Regions from separate parts of the Mesorhizobium kowhaii genome, predicted to be linked through region 4. Evidence: predicted binding sites of a transcription regulator. Region 4 holds the regulator's gene; each other region holds the start of a gene.
What was found. Region 4 encodes LexA, which represses DNA repair genes until DNA is damaged. Its sites were predicted from a motif close to TGTTCNNNNTGTGTTCNG; they were not measured.
Positions count from the first base shown of each region.

Region 1: ACFFNA_RS21780 (ImuA family protein) is a predicted target of LexA. The motif match lies at 2,095-2,112, and genes of this name have one in related genera.
Region 2: ACFFNA_RS27025 (sel1 repeat family protein) is a predicted target of LexA. The motif match lies at 3,252-3,269, and genes of this name have one in related genera.
Region 3: uvrA (excinuclease ABC subunit UvrA) is a predicted target of LexA. The motif match lies at 5,540-5,557, and genes of this name have one in related genera.

Region 1 covers NZ_JBHLYT010000033.1:444,574-451,736, reverse strand. The annotation lists gene ACFFNA_RS21785 (DUF6504 family protein) at 1-1,074, opposite strand, end outside; gene ACFFNA_RS21780 (ImuA family protein) at 1,016-2,071, opposite strand; gene ACFFNA_RS21775 (LysE family translocator) at 2,287-2,919, opposite strand; gene ACFFNA_RS21770 (metallopeptidase family protein) at 3,056-3,478, shown strand; gene ACFFNA_RS21765 (DUF1737 domain-containing protein) at 3,736-3,942, opposite strand; gene ACFFNA_RS21760 (HpcH/HpaI aldolase/citrate lyase family protein) at 3,992-4,882, opposite strand; gene ACFFNA_RS21755 (hypothetical protein) at 5,252-5,539, opposite strand; partial or broken gene ACFFNA_RS21750 (DUF4153 domain-containing protein) at 5,435-6,890, shown strand; gene ACFFNA_RS21745 (response regulator) at 6,894-7,163, shown strand, end outside.
Region 2 covers NZ_JBHLYT010000052.1:124,428-131,590, reverse strand. The annotation lists gene ACFFNA_RS27050 (endonuclease/exonuclease/phosphatase family protein) at 1-134, opposite strand, end outside; gene ACFFNA_RS27045 (AMP nucleosidase) at 417-1,880, opposite strand; gene ACFFNA_RS27040 (hypothetical protein) at 1,997-2,191, opposite strand; gene ACFFNA_RS27035 (hypothetical protein) at 2,230-2,388, opposite strand; gene ACFFNA_RS27030 (DUF2147 domain-containing protein) at 2,613-2,954, opposite strand; gene ACFFNA_RS27025 (sel1 repeat family protein) at 3,405-3,671, shown strand; gene ACFFNA_RS27020 (ABC transporter substrate-binding protein) at 4,116-5,237, shown strand; gene ACFFNA_RS27015 (Csu type fimbrial protein) at 5,314-6,255, opposite strand; gene ACFFNA_RS27010 (fimbria/pilus outer membrane usher protein) at 6,270-7,163, opposite strand, start outside.
Region 3 covers NZ_JBHLYT010000006.1:341,792-348,954, reverse strand. The annotation lists gene ACFFNA_RS07635 (GGDEF domain-containing protein) at 1-953, opposite strand, end outside; gene ACFFNA_RS07630 (DUF72 domain-containing protein) at 1,133-1,939, opposite strand; gene ACFFNA_RS07625 (GNAT family N-acetyltransferase) at 1,964-2,434, opposite strand; gene uvrA (excinuclease ABC subunit UvrA) at 2,469-5,390, opposite strand; gene ACFFNA_RS07615 (hypothetical protein) at 6,096-6,416, opposite strand; gene ACFFNA_RS07610 (ATP-dependent Clp protease proteolytic subunit) at 6,609-7,163, opposite strand, start outside.
Region 4 covers NZ_JBHLYT010000006.1:230,956-238,118, reverse strand. The annotation lists gene gltA (citrate synthase) at 1-642, opposite strand, end outside; gene gltX (glutamate--tRNA ligase) at 826-2,250, opposite strand; gene ACFFNA_RS07000 (ComEC/Rec2 family competence protein) at 2,353-4,812, shown strand; gene lexA (transcriptional repressor LexA) at 4,806-5,543, opposite strand; gene ACFFNA_RS06990 (GntR family transcriptional regulator) at 5,923-6,660, opposite strand; gene kynU (kynureninase) at 6,816-7,163, shown strand, end outside.

The DNA.
Region 1 (7,163 bases), on a different contig from region 4:
CTCCGGCAGATGGCTTTCCACGGTGATCGGCTGCAGGACCGCGCCCTCGCCGAGCCTTGCGCGGATGCGGTCGGCGAACAGCGCGATATCGGCGCCGTCGTCGGTCACTTCGCCGGCAAGGTCGGCCTGCTGCATGTCGAAAGCGGCGGCCGTCAGCACCGAGAGCCGCACCAGATCGAAGCCATAGCCGGCATCGATATCCTGTTCGAGCGCGGCCAGCCTTTCATGGAACAATTTCTGGATCAGCTGGGGTTCGCGCATCGGCCGCGAGGTGCCGATGGCGATGCGGCTGACGGCGCCGTCGACGCGAAAGAGCAGCAGCGCCAACGTCCTGGCACCCTCGCCGCGACGCTCGAGGTCGGTCTTCAATGCCGCCGCCAGCATGCCCACCAGCCGTTCGATGTCCTCGGTCAGGGTGACGGGCTCGGAGAGATGGCGTTCGACCGAAAGCGGTGCGACGGGAAGGCGCGGCGACACCGCCTCGTCGAGGCGGCCAAGCGCCTGGTCGAGGCGCAAAAGCAAGGAGGCGCCGAAGCGGCGGGCAAGCGGCGCGCGCGGTGCCGCCATGACGGCGCCCGCCGTGCGCAGGCCGACACTTTCCAGGCTGGTGCGGATCGCCGGCTCGATGCGCAGTGCTGCCAGCGGCAAGGGCGCCAGCAGCGCCTCCTCCTCGCCGCCTGCGACAATACGGTCGCCGGAAAAGCGTGCCGCCGCCCAGGCAGCGCCCGGTGTCGCGGCAAGTCCGGCGCGGACATCGAAACCCTGATGGAAAAAGCGCGACAGGATATCGTCCAGCATGGCGCGTTCGCCGCCGAAAAGATGGGTGCAGCCGGTGACGTCGAGAAACAGGCCGTCTGTCGCGTCCAGCGCGACCAGCGGGGTGTAGCGGTCGCACCAGTCGGCAAGGCCTTCAAGCAGGCGGCGGTCGGCCTGCGGATCGGCCTCGACGATGTCGATCGTCGGATGCATGGCGCGCGCATCGGCGATGCCCATGTCGCGTTTCAGGTGCAGCGCCTCAGCTCGCTCGTCGAGGGCTGAGATGCGCTGCGCGTTCCCACGGCGATGGCTGATCACCAGCGGCAGGTGATCCGACGGCCGGGAACGCCAGGACCGCCCCAGACGCTGCCGCAGGATCCTTTCCACTGCCAGATAGGGAAACCACAGGGACAGGATTCTTTGCTCTTTCCTCGCCTCTTCTTTCCTCGCCTCTTCTTTCGTCGCCCCATCTTTCGTCGAATGCGCGTTCATCGGGATTCCACTCCAGTGTGAATTGTCCAGGCAGGGCCGTGCGGCTCTTGCCGATGGTGAGGGTGAAGGCCGGGCGGCCGATCGAGCCGGCGAGTGGCCCGGCGATGGTGTGGCGTGGCACTGACGGCGCCGACGCGACGATGAGACGAACCGGTGCGGCCGTCGGTTCGGGCTCGGCGGCCTGCCGCAGCAGGAACACCGGCCGGCCGGCACTCTGCGCCCGGGCATGCAGCCGGCGCGTCGCGGTCAGGCCGAGCCGCTGCGGATTGCCGCGGATCTCGAGGATGACGGCCGCGAGCGCCGTCATCCTTGCGGCCTCCTCGGCGACCCACAGCGCATCGACAAGTTTTGGCGCCTCGGAAAACAGCAATTGCTCGGGTTCGATGCCGAACGAGGCATGAAGCCCCCTCGCATAGGGAAACCCCGCCTCGCGAAAAATCTCCGATGTGCCGATCCACAGCACCGGCAGCCCTTGCGTCTGCTTGAGGATCAGGCTTGCGAGCGACAAAGCGAAGCCGGCGACGGCTCCGGCATCGCGGGTTTCAATGCCATGGATTTCGCTCAAGGCAGCTTTCGGCAGGCCACCGCTCAGGGCGGTATCGAGCCGCTCGACGCCGGTGGGCAAGAACGCATCCGGCAACGCCGCGGCAATGCCGCGCCGGACAATTGTGACATCGGTGTTGGAGGTGACATTGGTGCTGACGCCAGCATCAGGGGTCGCCGCGACCGGCGCCTGCAGGCGCTCGGGCAACGTTCCCTCGATCTTCGCGATCTGGCGGCGCAGGGCAAAAACAGTCTCCCGCGCCACGGCGGTCATCGCCATGACGGTCAGCTTCCACTCACAATTGTTCCTGTTATGTTCCTATAGATTCCAGAGGGGACCCCAAGAGTCAAGCAGAGTCATGGGGAATTTATTCCTCTGCATTCGGCCAGTAGCCTGAAGGCGGGAGTCGTCGTGACGAAGCGATAGGCGTTTCCGCTCATCGCCAAGGTACGAGGTCCGTCAAGGCAAGCACCACCGACCCCATCGTCGAGAAGCTAGCGCTGGCTGCCGAAGGCGAGCCGTGCCGCAAGCCCTGCAAAGACGGTTCCCAGAAGAATCTGCGGCGCCCGCCGAAACCGCGTGCGCCTCGACAAGGCTGCACCGATCCGGCTTGCGGTCAGGATGACCAGGCCATTGACCACCAGTCCGATCAGGTTGAGCACGGTCGCCAGCACCAGGATCTGTGCCGCCACCGAGCCGGACTGCGGCTGCACGAACTGTGGGAACAGCGCCAGCACGAACAGCGCCATCTTCGGGTTGAGCAGGTTGGTCAGCAAGCCCTGCCGGAAGATGCGGCCTTGCGAGTAGCGCGGCAGGCCGGCGACCGGTGCAAACGCTGTTCCACCGGAGCGGAACGCCTTCCAGGCGAGATAGGCGAGGTAGGCCGCGCCAGCATAGCGGACGATGTCGTAAGCGATGGGTGCGGCAAGGAACAGTTGCGACAGGCCGAAGGCGGCGGCCAGTGCATGGCAATAGGTGCCGGCGGCGATGCCGGCATAGGTCGCCAGGCCCGAGGGGCGCCCCTGGCTGGCGCTGCGGGAGGCGATCAACAGCATGTCCGGCCCCGGCGTCGCGGTCAGGGCGAGGCAAGCAATCGCGAAAAGTCCAAGAGTGGAAAGGTCCGGCATGAGAACTCCCTGTTACATGGCCGGAACTGACCCCTACGCGATTCCCCCGCGGCGGCAAAGCATCTGAACCAGGAATTGCCGCGCCATTTGCCGATTCCGGCGCGAAAGCCTATATGCCGGGATCAAAGGACAAAGCATGGCCCGCATCTACAAGACCCGCACCTGGCACGACGAACTTTCGCCCTCGATGGAGGAAATGGAGTTCCTGGCGCTGGAGGCTTACGCGCATCTGCCGGAGGATTTTCGCAAGCTGACCGGTGAGATCGTCATCCAGATCGCCGAGTTCCCGACCGACGAGATCATGGACGATCTGTCGCTGGAAACGCCGTTCGACCTGCTCGGCCTGTTCGAGGGACGCGGCATCGCCGAGCGCTGGAACCCGCAGACCGGCGAGGGCCCGAACCGCATCACGCTCTACCGCCGCGCCATCCTCGACTACTGGTCCGAGAACGAAGAGACGCTGGGCGACATCGTCACCCACGTGCTGATCCACGAGATCGGCCACCATTTCGGCCTGTCGGATGACGATATGGAAAAGATCGAAGAGGCTGCGGAGTAAGGCCCTATGCTTCGTCATCCCAGGGCGAAGCAGGAGCGAAGCTCCGTCGCGAAGACCCTGGGATCCATGCCGTGACGTTGGTGCAGTGCTCCGGCAGAACAGAGCCGGGCGGCCATCCCGATCGTCGGTCTGATCGCACCAATCCTCGTCCGTCGTGATTTTCGGCGGAGGTAGCGGCATGGATCCTAGGGTCTCCGCAGTCGCTTCGCGACTACTACGCCCTAGGATGACGAAGGAAGGAAAAGCTCAGTGAAAGCCTACCAATCACTCAGCTTGGTGTCCGGCCCGTACTCCTGGCCGTCGATATCCTTGACCACGGCCTGGCCGCAGCACATCGTCTTGGCTTTCTTGTCGTAGGCATAGGTCGGCGAGCCGAACAGGTGCCAGCCCTTGTTCAGGGCCGCCGTCACCTTGTGGCAGAAGCTGGCATCGTCCGGGCCAGTCAGAAAGCGGTAGAGTTTCATGTCTCAAGTCCTGTCGTGAGTACCTTAGCCGGCAAGCATGGGCATGATATCATGCGCCGATGGCGGCCGCCTTCGCCAGCAGTTTTTCAGCCTGCGCCAGGTGCAGCCGCTCAACCATCTTGCCATTCAGCGCGATCACGCCTTTGCCGGCATTTTCCGGAAGCGCAAAGGCATCCTTCACCAGGCGCGCCGCGGCCACTGCCTGCGGGGACGGCGCGAAGGCCAGGTTCGCCGCTTCGATCTGGGCCGGGTGAATGAGGCTCTTGCCGTCGAACCCCATGGCGGCCGCTTCCGTGCATTCATGGGCGAAAGCGTCGAGGTCGCGGAAATCGTTGGAGACGCCGTCGAGCATGTCGAGGCCGCCGGCGCGCGCGGCCAGCACCATCTGCATCAGCCACGGCACGAGATAACGCCGGTCGGGCGTTGCCAGAACGCCGGTGTCGTTGAGCAGATCATTTGTTCCGGAAACGAAACAAGCCAGGCGCGAAGCCGGATCGCGGCCGAGTTCGGCAATGGCGCCGATGTTGAGCAGCGCCTTGGGCGTCTCGATCATCGCCCATAGCTTCACGCTGTCGGGGGCAAAATTGTCGTCGAGCACGTCGCCGGCCTCGAGCAGGTCGCGCGGCGTGTCGACCTTGGGCAACAGGATGCCGTCGGGCTCGCAGCTTGAGGCAGCCAGCAGGTCATCGGCGCCCCATTCGCTGGCCAGCGCATTGATGCGCACCACCATCTCGCAGCGCCGGCCAATGTGGTTGGCAACTGGGCGGTTGGCGAAAATGCCGGCCAGTTTTTCACGCGCGGCGATCTTGTCGACCGGGGCCACGCCGTCTTCCAGGTCGACGATGACGGCATCGCAGGCAAGCTGCGCGATCTTGGCCAGCGCCTTGTCGTTGGAGGCCGGGATGTAAAGCACCGAGCGGCGCGGGCGATAGGTTTCCATGGCTGATCTATGCCGTCTGTGGTTGGTCGAGGCAAGCGCGCAGGGCAATCGCTTTTGAGTCCACCAATTGTCAGAGTTGGCGCCGCCCCTCATTACCCTGCCGGGCATTTCTCCCCGTAAACGGGGAGAAAGAGGCTGTCCGCATCTGCTGCGCCCAATTGGCGAAACCATCGACAACAGCGCCCCTCGCCCCGTTTACGGGGAGAGGATGCCGGCAGGCAGGTGAGGCAGCGCCAACCTGCAGCGTTTGCCCTGCACGAAAACTGCACACGCTTGCGGAAAACCTCCTCGGATACGCCCCACCGTCTCCCGGCCGGTCTGCGAGACAGGCGGCATGCAACAGCGAGCAAAACCCCGTTGGTCCCTTCCCTACCGGTTGCGCAGCGAAGGCTGGTGGCTGATCGATCCGCCGCGCGCGAATCCCGTGGCGATCCTCATCCCTTTTGCCCGCAAGTGCCCGCCAACCGCCCGGCCGGAAGCGACCAGGAGGGCCAGGTCATGACAGCATTCTTCTCTGCCGCGCCGAGCTATTGCGCCCGTCTCGGTGTTGCCGTGGTGCTGGTCGCGCTGGCGGATTTTCTCTTCTACGGCCAGCCCGCCGGCATCACGGTTTTCCTGTTCGCCATCCTGATGGCCGCCGCGGTCGTCGCCGTGCATCCCGCTGCCTTCAGCGACGGCAGGCTGTGGCTCAAGCCCGTCGCGCTGCTTGTCGCGTTGCTGCCGCTTGCCGAAAACGTCAGCGCCCTGTCGGTGTCAACAGCGCTTGCGGCCATGATCGTCTTCGCGCTTTCGCTCAGCGGACGTCTGCGCCATCGCATCGCCCGCATTGCCGGCCAGATCGCGCTGTTCGGGCTGGCGGTGCCGTTCCGGCTCATTGGTGATTTCATCCGCTGGCGCAAGACGGCGCGCCGGTTCGGCCGGCGCCGCGTCCGGCTGGCGGCGATCGCCGTCTGGGTGATGCCGCTGACGCTCGGCGCGGTCTTCCTGGCCCTGTTCGGCGCCGCCAATCCGGTCATCGACTACTGGCTGTCGCTGATCGACCTTCTGAAGCTGCTCGATCTCATCCAGCTCACGCGGATTGCCTTCTGGCTGTTCGTGCTGGCCTGTGTCTGGGCCTTTCTGCGGCCACGCCTGCCTCGCCTGTTGCGCCGCATCCCGCGCGCGATGCCGCCAGCGGCGGTCAGCGCTCAATCCGAGAAAACCGTCACCACCATCGAGGACATCCTATTCGGCGTTTGCGCTGCAGACCGGTCTCGACGCCACCTATCTGTGGGGCGGGGTGGCGCTGCCCGACGGGCTCAGCTACGCGGCTTACGCGCATCGCGGCGCCTATCCCTTGATCGTCACCGCGCTGCTTGCTGCCGGCTTCGTGCTGGCGGCGCTGCGGCCCGGAAGTGCTGCATCAGCCGATCCGCTCATCCGCCGGCTGGTCTATGCCTGGGTGGCGCAGAACATCATGCTGGTCATCTCGTCGATCCTGCGGCTCGACCTCTATATCGGCATCTATGCGCTGACCTACTGGCGCGTCGCCGCTTTCGTCTGGATGGGGCTGGTGGCGGCCGGCCTTGCCCTGATCATCGCCCGCATCGCGCTTGGAAAATCCAATGAATGGCTGCTGTCCGCCAATCTTCTGACGTTATCTCTGACGCTTTATGCCGGCTGTTTCATCAACTTCGCCGCGCTGATCGCCAATTACAATGTCGACCATTCCCTCGAAATGACCGGCCTGGGCATCTCCCTCGACGCCTGGTATCTGCGCTCGCTCGGCCCGGGCGCGTTTCCGGCACTCGATCGCTTCCTCGATCATCAGAGCCGGACGGCTGCCGCCAACGATCCCGTCTTTCGCGAACTGGCGGGGCTGCGCGGCAGCGACGAAGGCTGGTATCGCACCCTCCAGCAGAGCTGGCGGGCCTGGAGCTTTCGCGACTGGCGGTTGCTTGCCTATCTCGACACGAGGGGCCCTGTCGTGGTTCCTGACGCCAGCAAACCTTACGTGCCGGGCCGCTGATCCATGCCGCATCACATCCTCGTCGCCGACGATGATCCGCATATCCGCGAGGTGATCTGCTTTGCGCTGGAAAAGGCCGGCATGAAGACGCAAGCGGTGGCCGATGGTGCCGCCGCTCTGCAAGCGATCGGACGGCGCACACCTGACCTGGTCGTACTCGACATCGGCATGCCGGAGATGGACGGGCTGGAAGTCTGCCGGCGGCTGCGGCACACATCCGATGTGCCGGTGCTGTTCCTGTCCGCGCGAGATGAAGAAATCGATCGGGTGCTG
Region 2 (7,163 bases), on a different contig from region 4:
AGCGCCATCAGCACGGCGAGATGGACGCGGAAATGCGAGAAGGAATCGAAGGCGGGATGCAAGGCGCCGAAGAACCCGGCGACCAGGGCAACCGAGAACATCATCATCGCGATGAATGCCAGTGAAGCTGCCATGTCTCGACTGCGTCTCATCGGGTCAGGTCTGCACGGGTTGCCAAAGGTGGTGCTGGCACGGTTATCGGCAAAAATGCGGCTCAATCAAGATGACGAAATGCCCAATGCATGTCGCCCAAAAGTGCCCAGCGGTTTTGGGGCAACGACATGCATAAAACAAATGCATGTCGCCCAAAAGTGCGCAGCGGTTCTGGGGCAACGACATGCAAAAGACAAAGACCTAAAGCGGGTCGCGTGTATCCGTTTCAACGCGATACGCTTTAGGCGATGCGTCAATCCGGCCTATTGGAACGCCGTCTCCGAAAAACTTCTCAGCTTGCGCGAATGCAGTCGCTCCATCGGCATTTCCGCAAGCTTCTCCATCGCTCGGATGCCGATGGTCAGGTGCTGCGCCACCTGGCGCTTGTAGAACTCGGTCGCCATGCCGGGCAGCTTCAGCTCGCCATGCAGGGGTTTGTCCGAAACGCACAGCAGCGTGCCGTAGGGCACGCGGAAGCGGAAGCCGTTGGCGGCGATCGTCGCCGATTCCATGTCGAGTGCGATGGCGCGCGACTGTGACAGACGCTGCACCGGCCCGCGCTGGTCGCGCAGTTCCCAGTTGCGGTTGTCGATGGTGGCGACAGTACCCGTGCGCATGATGCGCTTGAGGTCATAGCCGGACAGGCCGGTGACCTCTGCGACAGCTTCCTGCAGCGCCACCTGAATCTCGGCCAGCGGCGGGATCGGCACCCAGACCGGCAGATCGTCGTCCAGAACGTGATCCTCGCGCACATAGGCATGCGCCAGCACATAGTCGCCGAGCGCCTGGGTGTTGCGCAGCCCGGCGCAGTGGCCAAGCATGACCCAGGCATGCGGCCTCAGCACCGCGATATGGTCGGTGATCGTCTTGGCGTTGGAAGGCCCGACGCCGATATTGACCATGGTGATGCCGCCATGGTTCGGTTTCTTCAGATGATAGGCCGGCATCTGTGGCAGGCGTGGCGGTGCGACCCCTTCGCTGGGCGCGCTTTGTCCAACCTTGGTGATGACATTGCCTGGCTCGACGAACTCGGCATAACCGCCGCCGCCATTGGCCATCAGGTCACGCGCACGGGCGACGAACTCGTCGATGTAGAACTGGTAGTTGGTGAACAGCACGAAGTTCTGGAACTGCTGCGGCGTGGTCGCCGTGTAGTGCGACAGGCGGTGCAGCGAATAGTCGATGCGCTGCGCCGTGAACGGCGCCAACGGCCGTGGTTCGCCGAAGGCCACTTCGAAAGTGCCGTTGGCAATCTGGTCGTCGGTGCCATCGAGGTCCGGGACGTCGAACAGGTCGCGGATCGGCCGCTTGATGCGCTCGGCGGCCGCGCCGTCGACATGGGTACCTTCGAGAAAGGCGAAATGCAGCGGTATGGGGGTGGTCGATTCCGACACGGTGACCGCGACACCATGATTGCGCATGATCAGGCGCAGCTGCGCGACCAAATAGCTCTCGAACAGGCCCGGCTGGGTGATCGTGGTCGAAAAATGCCCCGGCGTTGGCATATGGCCATAGGCCTGGCGCGAGTCGATCTGGGTGAACGAGTTGGTGGTGACGCCGATCTCCGGGTAGAAGGCGCGGTAGCGCTTGCTGTTATCGCCGCCCGCTGCCGCCAGTGCCGCAAAGGAGTCGCGCAGGAACTTGGTGTTGCGGTTGTACAGCGTCTGCAGCGCCGCCACGGCCTTTTCGGCGCTGTTAAAGCTTTGCCGGCCAAAAGGCTCGGGCATGACGACAGATTCGATGGCTTGTGGGTAGATTCGCTTTTCCATGGCTCAATATAGAGACTTGGATCGGCACTTGGGAGGGGTGTCACGACCGAAGGCGGCCAAAGCGTCGTTTTTCTTTAACCGCGCTGCAGGCTGACCAGGAGCACAAAGCCGACGCCGGACTTCCTCAAAGCTGGCGCTTCGATCGTCGAGCCGGCATCGGCGCGCATCATCGGCACGGCCAGAACCGGAGCGGCCAGAACCATCAGGATAAGCGCCGCCCGCGGCAGAAGCCGGAGGGTCTTGAGAGCGTTGGCGGCGATGCGGTTCATGGTGTTCTGCTTTTCTTTTCGAGGTCTGGTTTCTTTGTTCAGTTGCGAAGATGGGTGGGGCAGGCGAGGCGGCAGGTCCGGGAACTGGCTTCGTCCCAGGCGCGGGCCGGGCGCCCCGTTTCGGCGACGAGGATGGCGAAGAACATTCCAAACAGGCTCATCAGCAGGCAGACGATGGTGAAGCGGCGAGCAAGCATTGGGTCGTGTCTCCTTCAACACGCTGGAGAATGCCCGAGCGCGACTGAACCGGCTCTGATGCCGGCGTTCATCTGCGGTTCAAATTGATTGACGAGTTTTGACGGCGCCGGTGTCAGCTTCGACAGGTTCCAGCAGGAGGCGGCGAGGCGAGGGCACGTGCCCTCAACAAAACGAAAACGGGGCCCGTCGAGGCCCCGCCATCAAGTCACAAGGATGCGGTCGATCAGAGCTTGTGCCAGGTTTGGCTCTTGCAGATCAGTCCGCCGAGCACGCAGCCGCTCATTTTGAGCGAGGCGCCCGACAACGTCGCCTTGCCCGAATAGGTCTTGTCGTTTGCCGGATCGGTGATGTTGCCGGCATATTTGTTGTCGCCGGCGGCCTTGAGCGAACCGATGGTCTTGCCGGCATATTTGCCGGACTTGAGCGTGATGGAAAACGTGCCGCCGCCAGCGATGGCTGCGGTATCGCCGGCCTGCGTCTTCCAGTCGCCCTCGATCGGATCGGCCCACGCCGCACCCGCCATGATCAATGTGGCCGCCAGGGCCAGGCTCACTTTTCGAAACATGGTCTTCTCCCTTTGGATATCCGGCCGGATGCTCCGCCTCGCCGGTCTGCCGCTTACGCAAACGTAAGCTAATCCAGCTCCTGGCAAAACAAAAGCGGTGCCGCAGCGGAAGACTTTGGGATTTTGAAAGGCGCCAATGCGGGCCGTGCGGGCAAGGAAAGAAAGCATCGGCGGATCGTGTTTGTTTCCCGTGGTTAGCGGAGTGTTGATTCCCGCCGCGAAAATTTTCGTCGAATTTGAGGAAAACCGGCGCGATTGCTGGCTTTGTATCCTTAACGAATTTCGGCGTTTACCTCTTGTTTTAGCTTTGTTTTCCTCAAATTAAGCACGCCACTTAACGACGGATTCAAGCCTCCACGGCATTCTCGAAAGCATCGGAAGAGCAGCCCGCAAGGACGAAAGAAGGCAGCTCTCGGGAGCCTGACAGGGGCCAGAAACAGGGGATTTGAAATGGCACGTTTTGAAATGCTTGAAGCAGGCTTCGGCGCCATGGGGGCAACTGCCCAGGCCGACATCCTTTTCGAACTGGGCATGATGTATGCGACCGGCCGCGATTGCGAGACCGATGTCATTGCCGCCCACAAATGGTTCAACATCGCCGCGATCAAGGGGTCGGCCCGCGCTGCGGAACTGCGCTCGGAACTGTCGGCAGCGATGTCCAAGGTCGAGATCGCCAAGGCGCTTCGCGAAGCCCGCGAATGGATGACCATGCACTGAGATCTGCCAACCGCGGATAGACCTATCGAAGACAGGGAAGCTCGGGATCAAGACCGCACAGACGGCCAGACCCGGTGAAATAGAAGGCCGCGCAAGACGGTCGACGACCTAGAGCATGATCCCGAAAAATGGAATCCGGTTTTCGGAATCAGGCTCAAACAAAGAGATAAAAAGAACGCGACAGGCCAGCTAGGCTCAGTCGCGCGATGCGGGGAAGGCGAGTTGGATTTCGGGGCGCGGGGGCGCTTGGGGACCGCTTGACGAGCAAAAAGCCACGACCAGCCGGAACAAGGCTGGCGTGGCTTTTTGCGTGGAAGAGGTCTTGCAGGCCCAATCGAGTGCCGCCGATGCGCCTAGACAGGCCCAGTGAAGGATGAAATTGTCCCGCCTCTCTGGAAGAAGCGCGGCCGGACGACCGCGCGTGAGTGGAGGAGTTCTATCACCATGAAAAAAATGAGTATTTTGAGCGCGGCCGTTTTTGGCCTGATGATGAGTGCGCCGGTCGCATTCGCCGACGACATCACCTTTGCGGTGGTCGGTCCGATGACCGGACAGCTCGCCACCATCGGCGATCAGTTCAAGCAGGGCGCACAGGCCGCTGCTGACGCGATCAACGCGGCGGGTGGTGTCGACGGTCGCCAGATCAAGTTGAGTATCCAGGACGACCAGTGCGATCCCAAGCAGGCCGTGTCGGTCGCCAACCGGATCGTCGCCGATGGCGTCAAGTTCATCGATGGCCACGCCTGCTCGGGTTCGAGCATTCCGGCCTCTGCCGTCTATGCCGAAGCCGGCGCCCTGATGATGAGCCCGGCCTCGTCCAACCCGGTGCTGACCGACGCGGCCGCCAAGGCCGGTTGGCCGACGATCATGCGCCTTTATACGCGTGACGATGCGCAGGGCGCCTTCATCGGCCCATGGATCGCCAAGAAGTTTGCCGGCAAGAATGTCGTCGTCCTGCACGACAAGAGCGCCTACGGACAGGGCGTGGCCGACGCCGTCAGGGCGACCATGAATGCCGGCGGCCTCAAGGAAGTGTATTATGACGGCATCAATGCCGGCGAGAAGGACTATTCGGCTCTCGTCACCAAGCTAAAGGACTTGAAGGCCGACGTCGTCTATTTCGGCGGTTACCATCCTGAAGCCGGTCTGATCCTGCGCCAGTCGGCGGAACAGAACCTCAAGTTCCAGCTGATCATGCCGGACTCCATCGCTTCGCCGGAGTTCTGGCAGGTTGCCGGCCCGGCCGGCGAGGGCACCATGTTCGTCTTCCCGTCGGATCCGCAGGCAAAGCCTGAAGCCAAGGCCGCGGTCGAGAAGATCAAGGCGGGCGGCTTTGTACCGGAAGGCTTCACGCTGTTCTCCTACGCGGTGGTCCAGGCCTTCGCCGAAGGCGTCAAGCGCGCCGGCAGCGATGACCCGGGCAAGGTCGCCGAAGCGTTGAAGAACGGCACGCCGATCAGCACCGTTGTCGGCGACGTCACCTTCGACGAAAAGGGCGACCTCAAGAATGCCAGCTATGACATCAACCAGTGGCATGACGGCAAGTACGCGCCGATCGCGCAGTAATCGCTGACGTCGCCTGGAGGCAAGGCATTGCAGCGCCGCGCGTTCTTCTGGATGCGCGGCGCTTTGATGCAACGACCTAATACGTCACGGTAACGACAACAGTATCGGTATAGACGCCGGCCGAGGGTGTCGTCTGCGGGGGAACACGGCCGTAGACGGTGAGATCATGCGCCGCACCGTCGCCGCTTCCCGCCACGGTACTTCCTGGCGTCGACGCATCGCCCCATGGCTGGCTGCGTGCGACATCCTTGTAGAGGCCGTAGGTTACGGTTTCCGCGCCCTTGGACATCTTGCGCGAGGTCGGGGGCGAACCGCTCGTTCCGCCGTTAAGCGACACTGTGTAAGGCGTGCCCGGAGTGCATCTGACGGAAACTTCACCGGTCGCATCGACATTGGCGCCCAGAATGCCGTTTGATCCGAAATCGATGTTCTGGATTGCCAGCAGACAATTGGCCGGAACGGTCGCATTGATCGTGAATGTGGGTCTGTCGACGGAGCCGGCGCTGGTGCTGCAATCGTTGAGCAGGCTGTATCGATAGCGGAACTCGACGTGGCTCCCGGAGAATGTGGAGAGATAGGTCGCCGGCACCGCGGTCATCGCCTGTCCGCCCAACACGGCGCCATAGATCGTCTGGCTGCTGGAACCGCTGCCGAACGCGTTCAGCGTCAGGGCAAAGGCCGGCGCCATAGGCGGATACGGCCACGCATAGGAGCCCCACACCGCCGAGCGCGCGGAATCCGAATAAAGCTGGTAGTCGAGATGATTGGCGCCGCTCAGCATTTGACGGGCCGAAGCCGTGGCGCCGCCGGTGCCCGTACCCAGATTTGGGCAGACGAGGATGCGCTGCAACGTCAATCCAGTGCAGTTTACGCTGAGTGCGGCTGTTGAATTGCTTGACGAACCGGAAAGCGTATCGACCAGCCCGAAATTCATCGCCGATACGCCAAAGCTGCAGCTTTGGGCCCAGGCAACGGTCGGCAAGAGCAGGGCGGCCGACAGCATAGCGAAACGGAGCATGGTTCGTCCTCGCCTCAAAAACAGGTGACCTGCTTGATGATTACCTGTTGGCCGGGCACTGCCCGATAGGCGAATTCAGCTCGACACGAGCTGCCATCCGGCAATTCAATGGCCACGGCATTTTGTCGATGAAGGGTGCGGATATAGGCCTCGCCGTCGTACCCGATCACAAATTCCTCGTCGGCGCCCTCGACGCGGCCCTTGGCGCCGACGGCGATCGGCGTGCCTTTGCGGTCGACCAGGGAGACAAGCGCCGCATCGGCGGCCTTTGAAACGCCGAAATCAAGGACGACGCCACTTCGATCGGCCGGCACGACGATTTTGCGCGTCTCCGGCACGTCGGCATCGACCGTCAAGTTCCTTGGATCGATGGAAATGGTGTTGTCTTCGTAGGAGTTCAGATCGGGAACCAGGATCTTTCCCTGCCGGTTGCTGACGCCGACCGGCCTGTTCTGGTGCTGGACTTCCACGCCAGCAACGCCGACGTCGACAACAGCAAACGCGTCGTCGATACGGTTGGTGGCAAAAATGCCGCCGCCGGCGACGGCGATTGCCCCATCGACCTCTGCGGTTCCACGAACGCTCTTGTCGAATTGCTGGATGCCGGTCTCCACTCGTGCCCATGGTGAACGGTAGCTGACGGCAGCCGACCGATTGGGCGTGCCGCCCTCGGACGTCCTCGCGCGCCAGCCGATGCTGCCGTTCTCCAGCCGTTCGGATTTGGCGATGTCGGCGAACACCGACACGCCATCAGGGCCGTCTGCGACCCCGGTCGAGGCGGTGACATCATCGCCGAGCGGCATGGAGATGCCTGCAAACACGCCAAAACTGTTTTTGTCGTCAAGGTCGGTGAAGGCAGTGGCATAGAAGCTGCTGTCCTTGAACACTGTCTGGCTGTACGAAACGCC
Region 3 (7,163 bases), 110 kb from region 4:
CGTATCGCCTCGGCGGTGGCCTCAACCGTTTCGGGCAAGGTCCGCTTCAGCACCAGCGCGAATTCCTCGCCGCCCATGCGCGCGGCGACGTCGGCCGGGCGAAGATTGCCGGCGAGTTCCCTGGCGAACACCCTCAGCACCTCGTCGCCCGCGGCGTGGCCGAATTCGTCGTTGATGGCCTTGAAGCCGTCGAGGTCGAACACGACCACAGCGGTGAAAGCGCCGACCGGTGCATTGCCATGCATGTCGAACAGGGCGCGGCGGTTGAGCAGGCCGGTCAAGGGATCGGTCAGGGCGTTGTGGCGGTGATGCCTGGCCAGGCGCCCCTGATTGAGCGCCAGTGACAGCGCACCGATGCCGGTCATGCTGGCGATGACGATGATGAGGCTCAACTCCTCGGCCCAATTGCTTGGCGCATGCCCGAGGATCAGCTTTCCGTCCCAGGCGAGAACCATGGCGCAGAGAGCGAAGGACGTGGCCGTCGCCGAATAGAGTGCGGTGATGCCGATCGTGAGCGCTGGGGCTTCGTTGCGGCCCTTCCAGTATTCGAACGCCGTTGCGAACAGAAGCAAGGCGGCAAACAGGTTCTCGAACATGAAACCGAGACCGTCATAGCCAAGCGCCATGGGAGGGAGCGCGACGGCCAGCGCGATGCTGCCAAACACCGTTCTCGGGACCGGCGAAGCGCCGGTTCTGAACTGGTAGGCAGCGCCGAGCATGGCCGAAAAACCAAGCAGGAGCAGGGCAAGGGCCGCGATGCCAAGCAGACGCCCGGGCATGTCGATATAGGCGTCATAGGCAAAAATGTCGCCGACCACCAACAGCAGGCTGATCGCCCATGTCAGCAGGAATTTCTCCGAGCGAGCGGTCAGCCACATCCCAAACAGTGTCAGGCTCAGGCAGGTAGCGGAAAAACCGACAGCCAGCAGAAGTGAAGTGTAGTCGAGCGACATGCCCCTCGTTCCTTGCCGGCGGCGATCCCAGCTCTGCGGCTTGGCCCGGCTGGATTCATGCAGCAAGGAGGTATCGATAAGGTTACGACGGTGCCGAAATTACCACGATTGGACACTTTGCTACGCGCAAAACGCGTATGAGACGCGCTTAGCGTATGAAAAGTCCTATGCTGGCGCTCTCAGTCGGCCACCCGCTGCATCAGTGCCATCGCGCCGAACGGCGCGCGCACCTTGCCCTCGGTGATGAAGTAGACGAACACGTCGCGCGGCTGCACCGGTGCTTCGGTGGCGGGATCGGCGCGCGGCAGGTCGGCCGGCACCTTGCCTTCCGCCCAGGTCCTGGCACGCGCGGCCCATTCGTCGAGGCCTTTGGGCGTGTAGCAGTCGGGGTTGTCGTCGCTGCCGGTCTGCAGCCGGGCATAGATGAAATCGCCAGTGACGTCGGCGATCGCCGGATACTTCGCGTGGTCGGCATAGACGATCGCCACCTTGTATTTGCGGACCAGGGCAGCGAATTCCGGCACGATGAAACTGTCGTTGCGCACCTCGACCGCGTGGCGCAGGGCAACGCCGTCCTGCTTTTCGGGGAGTAGTTTCAGAAAGGCTTCGAAATCGTCCGGATCGAATTTTTTCGTCGGCGCGAACTGCCACAGGATCGGCCCGAGCTTTTCGCCGAGCGCCGCCACGCCCGAGCCGAGGAAACGCGTCATCGATTCCCCAGCCTCGCCGAGCACGCGCCGGTTGGTGACGAAGCGATTGCCCTTCAGCGCATAGACGAAACCATCCGGCGCTTCGCTGGCCCATTTGACAAAGGTCGGCTCCTTGAAGCTCGAATAATAGGTGCCGTTGACCTCGATGCTCGGCACCTGCCGGCTGGCGTATTGCAGCTGCTTCGCCTTGGAGAGCTTTTCGGGATAAAAGGACGTGTCCCAGGGCTCGAACGTCCAGCCGCCCATGCCGGAGCGGATTGTTCCCGATTTGCTCATAGTCATCCTCCCGAGTTCAGAAAATCAGGCCGTCGTGATCTCATCGACGGCTTTGGCCATGTCGACGAGCACCCATCCTGGCCGGTATGGATTGGGCCGGCGACCCGTTTCGTGGAAACCATAGGCCAGATAGAGCGCGATGTTCCGCTCCATCCTGGCATTGGTGTAAAGCCGCAGTTCAGGCAAGCCCCACAGCCGGGTCTGTTCGTCCGCGTGTTTGAGCAGGGTGATGCCGAAGCCCTTGCCCTGGAAAGCAGGGGAGACGGCGACGGAGAAGATCATCGCGTGGTCGTCATGCCGTTCCAAAGTGAGCAATCCAGCGGACTCACCGCCATTCTCCAAAACCCAGACCTCGCCGCGTTCAATCCTCGACGCATAATCTTCGGTGACCGGGATCGGCGGCGTGCCGAACAGAGTGGTGTAGGGCGCGTAGGCGGCTTCCGTCAGCGAGACGACCGTCTGGAGATCACCCGCAAGCGCTCTTCGGAGTGTCATTTCAAAAGCTCCCCAGCGCCAGCCGGTCCGGCCATTACTCCGCCGCTTCGCGCTTGCCTCCGGGGCGCCGCTCCAGAAGCTCCTTGAGGAACTGGCCGGTGTAGCTGCGCTTTTCGCGCACGATGGCTTCCGGCGTGCCGGAGGCGACCAGTTCGCCGCCGCCGTCGCCGCCTTCGGGGCCGAGGTCGAGCACCCAGTCGGCGGTCTTGATCACCTCGAGATTGTGCTCGATGACCACCACCGTGTTGCCCTGGTCGACCAATTCGTGCAGCACTTCAAGCAGCTTGGCGACGTCGTGGAAGTGCAGGCCGGTGGTCGGCTCGTCGAGGATGTAGAGCGTCTTGCCGGTCGCCTTGCGCGACAGTTCCTTGGCGAGCTTGATGCGCTGCGCCTCGCCGCCCGACAGCGTTGTCGCCTGCTGGCCGATATGGATGTAGCCGAGGCCGACCTGCTTCAGCGTTTCGAGCTTGTCGCGCACGCCGGGTACGGCGGCGAAGAAATCGACGCCTTCCTCGACCGTCATGTCGAGTACGTCGGCGATCGACTTGCCCTTGAACAGCACGTCAAGCGTCTCGCGGTTGTAGCGCTTGCCGTGGCAGACGTCGCAGGTGACGTAGACGTCGGGCAAAAAGTGCATCTCGATCTTGATGACGCCGTCGCCCTGGCAGGCCTCACAGCGGCCGCCCTTTACGTTGAAGGAGAAGCGGCCGGGCTGATAGCCGCGCGCCTTGGCCTCGGGCAGCCCTGCGAACCAGTCGCGGATCGGCGTGAAGGCGCCGGTGTAGGTGGCGGGGTTGCTGCGCGGGGTCCTGCCAATCGGCGACTGGTCGATGTCGATGACCTTGTCGAGGAATTCGAGACCCTCGATGCGGTCGTGGTCGGCCGGATGCTCGCGTGAGCCCATGATGCGGCGCGACGCGGCCTTGAACAGTGTCTCGATCAGGAAGGTCGACTTGCCGCCGCCCGACACGCCGGTGACGGCGGTGAAGGTGCCGAGCGGGATTTCGGCGGTGACGTTCTTCAGATTGTTGCCGCGCGCGCCGACGATCTTTAGCCGCCGGCTCTTCTTCGCCTCGCGCCGCACGCCGGGTGTCGCCACTTCGAGCGCGCCCGACAGATATTTGCCGGTGATCGAATTGGGATTGGCCATCACCTGCTGCGGCGTGCCCTGGGCGATGATCTCGCCGCCATGGATGCCGGCGGCCGGACCCATGTCGACGACATAGTCGGCATGCAGGATGGCGTCCTCGTCATGCTCGACGACGATCACCGTGTTGCCGATGTCGCGCAGGTGCTTCAGCGTGTCGAGCAGCCGCGCATTGTCGCGCTGGTGCAGGCCGATCGACGGCTCGTCCAGCACGTAGAGCACGCCGGTGAGGCCGGAGCCGATCTGCGAGGCCAGACGAATGCGCTGGCTCTCGCCGCCCGACAGCGTGCCGGAATTGCGCGACAGCGTCAGGTAATCGAGCCCGACATCGTTGAGAAAGCGCAGCCGCTCGCGGATCTCCTTCAAGACGCGCACGGCGATCTCGTTCTGCTTGTCGTTGAGCGACGCCGGAAGGTCGGTGAACCACTGGTCGGCCTTGCGGATGGAAAGCTCGGTGACTTCGCCGATATGCTTGCCGGCGATTTTCACGGCCAGTGACTCGGGCTTGAGCCGATAGCCCTTGCAGACCGGGCAAGGCGTCGCCGACATGAAGCGCTCGATCTCTTCGCGCATCCAGGCGGATTCGGTCTCCTTCCAGCGGCGCTCGAGATTGGGAATGACGCCTTCAAAAGTCTTGGTCGTCTTGTAGGAGCGCAGCCCGTCATCATACTGGAAAGTGATTTCGCGCTCACCGGTGCCGCGCAGGATGGCTTCCTTCGCCTCGTCGGTCAGATCCCTGAATTTGTCGCCGAGCTTGAAGCCATAGACCTTGCCCAGCGCTTCCAGCGTCTGCGCATAATAGGGCGAGGTCGACTTCGCCCACGGGCTGACGGCGCCATCGCGCAGCGAGATGTTTTCGTCCGGCACGATCAAATTGCCGTCGATGGCGCGCTGGCTGCCGAGACCGTCGCAGGTCGGGCAGGCGCCGAACGGGTTGTTGAAGGAGAACAGCCGCGGTTCGATTTCCGGAATGGTGAAGCCGGAGACCGGGCAAGCGAACTTTTCCGAGAACAGGATGCGCTCATGCGTCTCGTTCTTCGATTTGTTGACCGAATCCTCGCCGGTCTGGCTGGCGTCGAGCGGCTTGTCGGCGAATTCGGCCACCGCCAGCCCATCGGCGAGCTTCAGCGCCGTCTCGATGGAGTCGGCAAGCCGGGTGGCGAGATCGCCGCGCACGACGATGCGGTCGACGACGACGTCGAGGTCATGCTTGTACTTCTTGTCCAGCGCCGGCACGTCGGCGATTTCATAGAAGACACCGTCGACCTTGACGCGTTGAAAGCCCTTCTTCTGCAGTTCCAGCAATTCCTTGCGGTACTCGCCTTTGCGGCCGCGCACCATCGGCGCCAGGATGAACAGGCGCGTGCCTTCCTCGACCGCCAGCACACGGTCGACCATTTGGCTGACCGTCTGGCTTTCGATCGGCAGGCCGGTGGCCGGCGAATAGGGGATGCCGACGCGCGCGAAGAGAAGCCGCATGTAGTCGTAGATTTCGGTGACGGTACCGACCGTCGAACGCGGGTTCTTCGAGGTCGTCTTCTGCTCGATCGAGATGGCAGGCGACAGGCCGTCGATCTGGTCGACGTCCGGCTTCTGCATCATTTCGAGGAATTGCCGCGCATAGGCCGACAGGCTCTCGACATAGCGACGCTGGCCTTCGGCATAGATGGTGTCGAAGGCGAGCGACGATTTGCCGGACCCGGACAGGCCGGTCATGACGATCAGGCTGTCACGCGGCAGATCGAGATCGACATTCTTCAGATTGTGTTCGCGCGCCCCGCGAATAGAAAGATATTTATGGTCGGCCATCGCCGGTCGCCGCCTCAGAATCTGGAATTTCCTGGAATGGCGGGTTTTCCCGGCCATCCCCTATGTAGGTAATTTTGCCGCCACGTCGAGAGACGCCACAATTCCCGACAAAAGCGTTTAACCGTCTTTCACGTGAACGGGCAAGCGGAAAGAACAAAGGCCGAACACGCTCCTGACAAAGCTGTGCAAAAACTGACTTGTACGTAACCTCCCAACGATCACATTTTTCGGTAACCGGCTATTGATGGTTGACGCCACCGACTCAGGGGCGCAGTCTCCAAAAAGTCAAACGAAGCCGGCTGTCTTTCGATGGCCTCGCCGCCCAGGGGGCGGCCTGCGAGACGCCGCAGGCATTTGCGATTTGTGCTTCGGGACGACAACGTTGCAACGGACAAAGGAGCGGAGCTATGACGCCACCGGATCGTCCCCTAGGGTTCCAGTTGTCACTGGAGCCGCGGCAGGCATAAGTGCCAGGGTTTAGCGTTTTCGCCACCCGACAAACCGTGACCTGCCATGTCCCACAAAAATTAGAGACTGCTAGTCGGATCGACGGCTGAATGCCGCGAAGCATCCGAAATCAAACGCCGGCAGTACACTCCCGGCAAAAATTGGATTTGAGATCCAAAAAAGGCCCCGACCGTTTGCGCAAAGCACGGCGGGGCCGTTTTTGTGTGCGGCGTGGTACGCGGCCACGCAATATCAACATCAACGACGCGGCGGCCCGATTGCGCCAGTGCCGACATCCACGGTGATGCTGCCGGAAATCCTCACATCCGTATCGCCGATCTTGAACTGGCCGTTCCCATTGCTGGGGAATGCGTCGTCGGGTTCGGGCTGGGGAGCCGGCTTGGCAATGCGATAGTCGCCGGTCACACCGGGCAGGGCGCCTTTCCGCGCCGGCGGTGAGCTGTCGTCGGCAAGTGCCGTGCCGCTCATGAGGCCGGCAAGAGCGATCACGACAACGGCAGTGAACACGACAACGGCGACGACGCGGTGCAATGTTCTGGACGGATGAGTGTCGGTCATCGCCCAGTTATAGTTGCGTGTCGCCGACCGGACCAGACCGGCGTCGTCAAATCTTCGACAGCCGGCAGGAATCCGATCTGGCCTAAAGCGCATCGCGATTGATTGGATTCAGGCGATGCGCTTTAGGTAGTCTGTTTTTATGCATGTCGTTCTCCCAAAACCGAGGCCACTTTTGGGCGACATGCATTAGCCTCACGCGGCCTGTTTGCGCGTATCGAAAACATGGTCGACAAGGCCCCAGGCCTGAGCCTCGCGGGCCGTCATGAAGTTGTCGCGGTCCAGCGTGCGCTCGACCTCTTCATAGGTGCGGCCGCAATGCTGCGCGTAGAGTTCGGCCATATGCCGTTTTGTCTGGCCGATGCGCTCGGCATGGCGCTGGATGTCGGAGGCCTGACCCTGGAATCCGCCCAGCGGCTGATGCAGCAGGATGGTGGCGTTCGGCAGAGAAATGCGACGCCCGGCGGTGCCTGCCATCAACAGGAACGAGGCCATCGACGCGGCAAAGCCCATGCACACCGTCGACACCGGGCAGCTGATGTATTGCATGGTGTCGTAGATGGCGAAGCCGCTGGTCACCACGCCGCCGGGCGAGTTGATGTAGAGCGAAATCTCCTTGTCGGGATTGTCCGATTCCAGCGAGAGCAGCTGCGCGCAGACCAGCGCCGAGATGTCGTCGTTGATCTCGCCGTTGATGAAAATGATACGCTCGCGCAGCAGCCGCGAGAAAATGTCGAAGGCGCGTTCGCC
Region 4 (7,163 bases):
CATGTGCAGGAAGTTGGCGGCGAAGTTCAGCTCGTTCTTCGGGTAAATGAAGGGCTGGCCGATATGGTATTTGTAGGCCATCGCCGCAATCGTCGGCATCTTGGCGATCAGCCGCATGGAGGCGACCATGCGCTGGTAGGGGTCGGAGATGTCGGTGGAGTCGTGGTAGAAGGCCGACAGCGCACCGACCACGCCGCACATCACCGCCATCGGGTGCGCATCGCGGCGGAAGCCGGTGAAGAAGCGCGACATCTGCTCGTGCACCATGGTGTGGCGCGTCACGCGGTAATCGAAATCGTCCTTCTGCGCCTTGGTCGGCAATTCGCCGTAGAGCAGGAGATAGCAGACCTCGAGGAAGTCGCCGTGTTCGGCCAACTGGTCGATCGGATAGCCGCGGTGCAAGAGGATGCCGGCGTCGCCATCGATGAAGGTGATCTCGGATTCGCAGCTTGCGGTCGAGGTGAAGCCGGGATCGTAGGTGAAGGCGCCGGTGGTGCTGTAGAGCGAGGCGATATCGATGACATCAGGCCCGACCGAGCCGCTTCGCACCTTGAACTCGTGAGTCTTGCCGGCGAATTCAAGCGTTGCCGTGGCCCCTTGGGTCGTGCCGCCCAAATCCAGTTTTTTCGCAGCTTCGGTCATTGCAAACTCCTTCTTGTTTCCTCATGCCGGCAAAGGCAAATTCTGCAGAGCGACACGTCGAAATCACCGCAATGCGCGTATTCGCCACCGCATTCTAGGAGGTGCGTGCCAGATTGGGCCAGGGCCTAATGTTGCACTGCGAAACGCGCCTTTCAATGCCAATCTTCTTGGGCCAGTTTGCTCCTAATCGATTTGATCCGCTATGCGCGCCAGGCTTTCCTCGCGCCCAAGCACGGCAAGCACGTCGAACACGCCCGGCGAGGTGCTTTTGCCGGTCAGGGCGGCGCGCAAAGGCTGGGCCACGGCGCCAAGCTTGTGACCGCCGGCCTGCGCATAGTCGCGGACCGCGGCCTCAGCCGCAGTGGCCGTCCAGTCGCCTGAAAGCGCGTTCAAAGCTTCGTGAGCGCCACGCAGGACTTTGCGTGCGTCGTCGTTGAGCAAAAGTGCCGCCTTGTCGTCGATCGGCAGCGGGCGGGTGGCAAACAGGAAGGCGGCGCCATCGACAAGCTCGACCAGTGTCTTGGCGCGCTCCTTCAGACCCGGCAGTGCGGCCAGCAACTGCGCCTTGTTCCTGTCGTCGAGGCGCGCGGCCATTGCCGGACCACCCTCGAGATAGGGCAGAGTGGCGAGGAAGATGTCGAACAGATCGGCATCGCTCATGCGGCGCATATGGACGCCGTTCAGCGCCTCCAGCTTGGCGAAGTCGAAGCGGGCGGCGCCCTTGTTGACGTCGCCGATGTCGAACCACGAGATCATGTCCTTGATCGACATGATCTCGTCGTCACCATGGCTCCAGCCGAGCCGCGCCAGGTAGTTGAGCAGCGCCTCCGGCAGATAGCCCATGGCGCGATAGGCCTCGACGCCGAGCGCGCCGTGCCGCTTCGACAGCTTGGCGCCATCGGCGCCGTGGATCAGCGGGATATGCGACATCGACGGCACGTCCCAGCCCATGGCGTCGTAGATCACGGTCTGGCGGGCGGCATTGGTCAAATGGTCGTCACCGCGGATGATGTGGGTGACGCCCATGTCGTGGTCGTCGACGACGACGGCATGCATGTAGGTCGGGTTGCCGTCCGAGCGCAGGATGATGAAGTCGTCGAGATCCTTGTTGGGAAAGCGGACCTCGCCCTGGACACGGTCGTGCACCACCGTCTCGCCCTCGGTCGGCGCCTTGATGCGGATGGCGCCCTTGGCGCCTGCGGGCGCCTCGGACGGATCGCGGTCACGCCAGCGGCCGTCATAGCGAGGCGGCAGCCCCCTGGCTCGTGCTGCCTCGCGCATCGCCTCCAACTCGGCCGGGGTCGCGTAGCAATAGTAGGCCTTGCCTATGCGCACGAGCTCCTCGGCCACCTCACGGTGGCGCGGCGCACGCTCGAACTGCGACACCGGCTCGCCGTCCCAGCTGAGGCCGAGCCAGGAAAGCCCGTCGAGAATGGCCGCCGTCGCAGCATCTGTCGAACGCTCACGATCGGTGTCCTCGATGCGCAGCAGCATCGTGCCGTCGGTGTGCTTTGCGTACAGCCAATTGAACAGCGCCGTGCGCGCGCCGCCTATATGCAGGTAACCGGTGGGCGAGGGGGCAAAACGGGTGACGACCTTGTCGGACATGAAACTCTCGGAAACCATCTGAAGCGGGGTGCGGTTGCGCGGACTTTCGCGCGTTGCGCGTTCATGTAGCATAGGGTGTCGAGGGCGCAAGGGGCAGACCCGATGGCTGGACGAGGCCGGGGCTCGGATCAGGGCGAGGACGCCACCATTGGCGTCAGCGAACGGTCCCTGTTTGCGGCGCCGCTGCTGGCCCCGCTGCCGCCGCCATCGCCCCTCGTGCCGAATCCCGGCAACCCGCCGTTGCAAGCGGATGTCTCCGCCCCCGGTCCTGTTGCCGAAGCTGGCAGGATCGTGCGCGTGCGCCGGCAAATCGGCCTGATATCACTGCCTCGGCTGCGCCACAGCGTGGCTACGGCAGCGGGCCTGGAACTCGACCGAGGCTTAGCCTTCTTGCTGGTGCCGGTCTGCCTGGCGATTGGAGCGATCGGCTATTTTTCACTTGCCGCGGAGCCTGATTTTGCAAAGCCTGTCGCGGTCGTCGTTCTGACGGGGCTCTGTGCGTTCGTCTCGCGTTCCTGGCCGAAAACCCATTTGTGCTTCATGGCTGCGCTGCTGTGCACGCTCGGCCTGCTGGCCGGCAAGGTCGAGACATGGCGGGCGGGAACGCAGATGCTGGGCTCAGAAATCTCGACCCAGGTGACCGGCCGCGTCGTCTCGCTTGACCGGATGGAGACCGGCCGCATCCGGCTGACCATCGACGTGACGTCGACCGCCAGGCCGAAATTGCGTTATGCGCCGGAGCGGGTTCGGCTTTCGGCACGAAAGATCCCGGCAGAGATAACCGCCGGCTCCCTGGTCACCGGCTACGCCAAGCTGTTGCCGCCAACAGGCCCGGTGCGGCCTGACAGCTACGACTTCTCCTTCGACAGCTATTTCGCCGGCATCGGCGGCAGCGGGTTTTTTCTCGGCAATCCAAAGCTTGTCGCCGGCGATGACAACGATATGCCGCTGTCGGCCCGCCTTGCCTCGGGGATAGAAAATGCCCGTGAAGCCATCGCCGACCATATCAGGGGCAGTGTCGGTGGCGCCGAAGGTGAGATCGCCGCGGCGCTGATCGTCGGCGTGCGCGCCGGCATTCCCGATGAAATCAACGAAGCGATGCGGCGCACCGGCATCTACCATATCATCTCCATTTCCGGGCTACACATGGCGCTGGTCGCCGGCACCATCATGATGCTGATGCGCAGCGCCTTCGCCCTGTTTCCAGACTTTTCCGCGCGTCGGCCGGTCAAGAAATACGCGGCCGCCGCCGCACTTTTCTCGATCGCCGCCTATCTCGTCATCTCAGGCATCGTCGTTGCCGCCGAGCGCAGCTTCATTATGCTGGCGGTGATGCTGATTGCCGTGCTGTTCGATCGGGCGGCGCTGACCATGCGCAACCTGGCGATCTCGGCGATCGCCGTCATTGTGGTGTCGCCACATGAAGTGGTCGGCCCGAGTTTCCAGATGTCGTTCGCGGCGACCGCGGCGCTGGTCGGTGCCTATGCCGGCTGGTCGGATCATCGCGCGGGGAAAACGAGACCGCCGCCGCCACGGCGATCGCTGCCCGGCTTTCTCACGCGAAAATTCCTGTTGGCGATGGGTGGCCTTGCCATGACCTCCATCATCGCCGGCAGCGCCACTGCGCTGTTTGCCATCTGGCATTTTCAGCGGGTTTCGCCGCTTAGCCTGTTCGCCAATCTCGCCATCATGCCGATCGTGTCCGTCGTCATGTTCCTGGCCGTTGCCAGCGCCTTGTTGATGCCGTTCGGGTTCGACGGGCCATCCCTCTATCTGATGGGCAAAGGCCTGACGGCAATGATCGCCATATCGGGCTGGATTTCCGAACGTTCGCCTGTCGACGCAGTCGGGTTGATTTCGCAGCAGTCTGTCCTGCTGGTGGCGATTGCCTTGGTCATTGCGACGATGGCGACGACATGGCTGCGGCTCGCAGCGCTTCCCTTCGCACTTGCCGGCATGCTGACCGTCTCGGACACGCGCCCACCGGACGTGCTGATCTCGGAGGACGCCAGGCTGGTTGCGCTGCCGATCGGCGACGGCGAACTCGCCGTCAGCCGGGCACGCCCGAACGAATTCACGGTCGACAACTGGAAACGCGCGCTGACATCCGAAACCATCGTCATGCCGGAGGTGTTCAGCAAAGGAGACGGGCAATTCGAGATAGCGGATGCCGCCGAACTGCCGCCGGGAGCGCCTTTCTACTGCACATCAGGCGTTTGCCTTGCCAAGCATCCGTCCGGCGCGATCATTGCGCATGTCGAAGACCGAAAGGACGCCTGGAAAGCCTGCAGCCTCGCTGACCTGATCATCATCAATGACGCCACGGCCTATGACCCCTGTCACGATCCGCTGGTGCTCGTCATCACCAAGCGACAACTGGCTCGCAAGGGTAGTGCGGCCGTCTTCTTCGATCGCCAATCGGCGACCACGCCTGCGACGATCAGCTTCGCGGTGGACAGGCCATACCGGCCCTGGCACACGCAGCGCAAGTTCTCGCGCGAGGCGAGGGGCCTGCCACCCTACCGCAAACCCGAAAAGCCGGTTGCAAGCCCTGCTCAGTAGCGCCTGATCAACCCGACGAGCTTGCCTTGCACCTTGACCCTGTCCGGCCCGAAAATGCGGGTTTCATAGGCGGGGTTGGCAGCTTCGAGAGCAATCGAAGCACCCTTGCGGCGGAACCGCTTCAGCGTTGCTTCCTCTTCATCCACCAGCGCCACGATGATCTCGCCCGGGCTGGCTGTATCGGCGTTGCGGATGATGACGGTGTCGCCATCGAAGATGCCGGCCTCGATCATCGAATCGCCCTTGACCTCGAGGGCGTAGTGCTCGCCGCCCATGATCATGTCCGGCGGCACCGAGATCGAATGCGTCTGATGCTGGATAGCGTCGATCGGCACACCGGCGGCGATGCGCCCCATGACCGGGATCGACACGGCGGAAACCACGTCGTCGTCATTGCCGGCCGAAGGCATCCGCGAAAGCGCTGGCTTGATTTGCCGGCCAAGGCCGCCTTGACCGAGGCTGCCTTGGATGACGCTTGGCGAGAACTTTCTTGCCGCGTTGAGGCCGGGCGCGATCGAATCCGGCAGTCGCAGCACTTCCAGCGCGCGCGCCCGATTTGGTAGCCGGCGAATGAAACCGCGCTCCTCCAGCGCCGTGATCAGCCGGTGGATGCCGGATTTGGAGGCGAGGTCGAGCGCTTCCTTCATCTCGTCGAAGGAGGGCGGAATGCCGCTTTCCTTGAGCCGTTCATGAATGAACATCAGCAGTTCATGTTGTTTACGCGTCAGCATGGCGACCCCCCAGGAAACCTGAAACCAGAATCGGAAAAACAAACCCAGAACAAACACTATCTGTTCCAGTTGTGTTCCGCAACCGTTTAAAGTTTAATGAATTTGTTAAGGCGGCTGAAATCATTGGCGCGCGGCGGTGAGCCGCGATCGAGGGCCCCCTGCCGCCGCGGCGCACTGGCCTGCATTGAAATTGTTTTGGTTAATGGCCTGTGGCCCACTTCGTGGCGAGGTTTGGCATCAGCTGCCGACAGACCTCGATTGGGGGCATTTCCACTTTCACGTCTCGTTCAGCTGCCGTGAACGAAACGAAGCCAAAATGCCAACTTTCGTCAGAGAAATGGCAGATCTCCCTTGGTCTTTGTCCTTGTCGAACGGCAGATCATCGCGTGTTCATATTGTCCTTACCGGCATGGACATAGACATGCAGCGTATAGCCGATATGAGCGGTCATCAGCGCCTTCGCACGCTCGACGTTGCGATCCAGCGCCGCCTGCATGAGCGCCGTGTGATGTTCGATCGCGACAGCCTGGCGCAACGCCTCCATGGCCTCTTCATAGCCATGCTGCAGGCCGGCGGCCGCCCGCAAGGTTGGTGCCAGGCCGAGAAAGCGGTGATGGCGACGCAACTGATCCGCGATCGTGGAATGGAAGGTCAGCAGCCAGGGGGATGTTGCCGCACTGAGCAGTGCCGCGTGAAAAGCCTCGTGTTTTTCATCCCACTCGTCGACCACTGCGTCGGACGGGTCGTCGACCGCGGTCTTGCAACGCGACAGCCGGTAATGGGCGGCGACGACGATGTCCTCCCATTCACGGCCGCCTTTCTCGATCGATTCCTGGAGCAGAGGCAGTTCAACCACCAACCTGGCGCGTGACAGGTCTTCCAGTTCGAAGCGCGACACCGGAGCGACGGCAAAGCCGCGATTGCTGATGGCGGTCACCAGGCGCTCGGCCTCCAACCGCGACAGCGCTTCGCGCAACGGTGTCCAGCCAATGCCGTAGCTGTTGCGCAACGCGCTGAGCTTGAGTGGCGCGCCGGGCTTCAGACGGGTGGTGAGGATATCGCGACGCAGCAGCCTGTAGGCTGCTTCCGTTTTCGAGAAGTGCTCGTCGTCCAGCATCGTCGTCCATCCCTCGGATGGTGATTATATATGAAAGCCTCACATTGCGTAAATTATATATAATGTTTGACAGCGCCCACGGGACTGCCCATGATCGCCCAACGGTTTCACCTGATATGTTCATCGAGCACGCTCATGCGCGGGGATAGTCGACCATGAATGCAACTCTCGATCTCGCTGCAATCGAGGCGATGGATGCCGCGGATCCGCTGCGTTCCATGCGCGATCGCTTCGTCTTGCCGCAAGGGGTGATCTACCTTGACGGCAATTCGCTTGGCGCGGCTTCACCCGCCGTCTTCGATGAACTGAACAAGGCCGCGACACAGGAATGGGCGCAGGATCTCATCCGTGCCTGGAACACCGCCGGCTGGTTCGACATGCCGGTCGAGCTCGGCGACCAACTCGGGCGCCTGATCGGGGCCGCGGCCGGCCAGACTGTGGTCTGCGATACGACCTCGATCAACATCTACAAGGTGCTGCATGCGGCGCTCGCGATGAGGCCG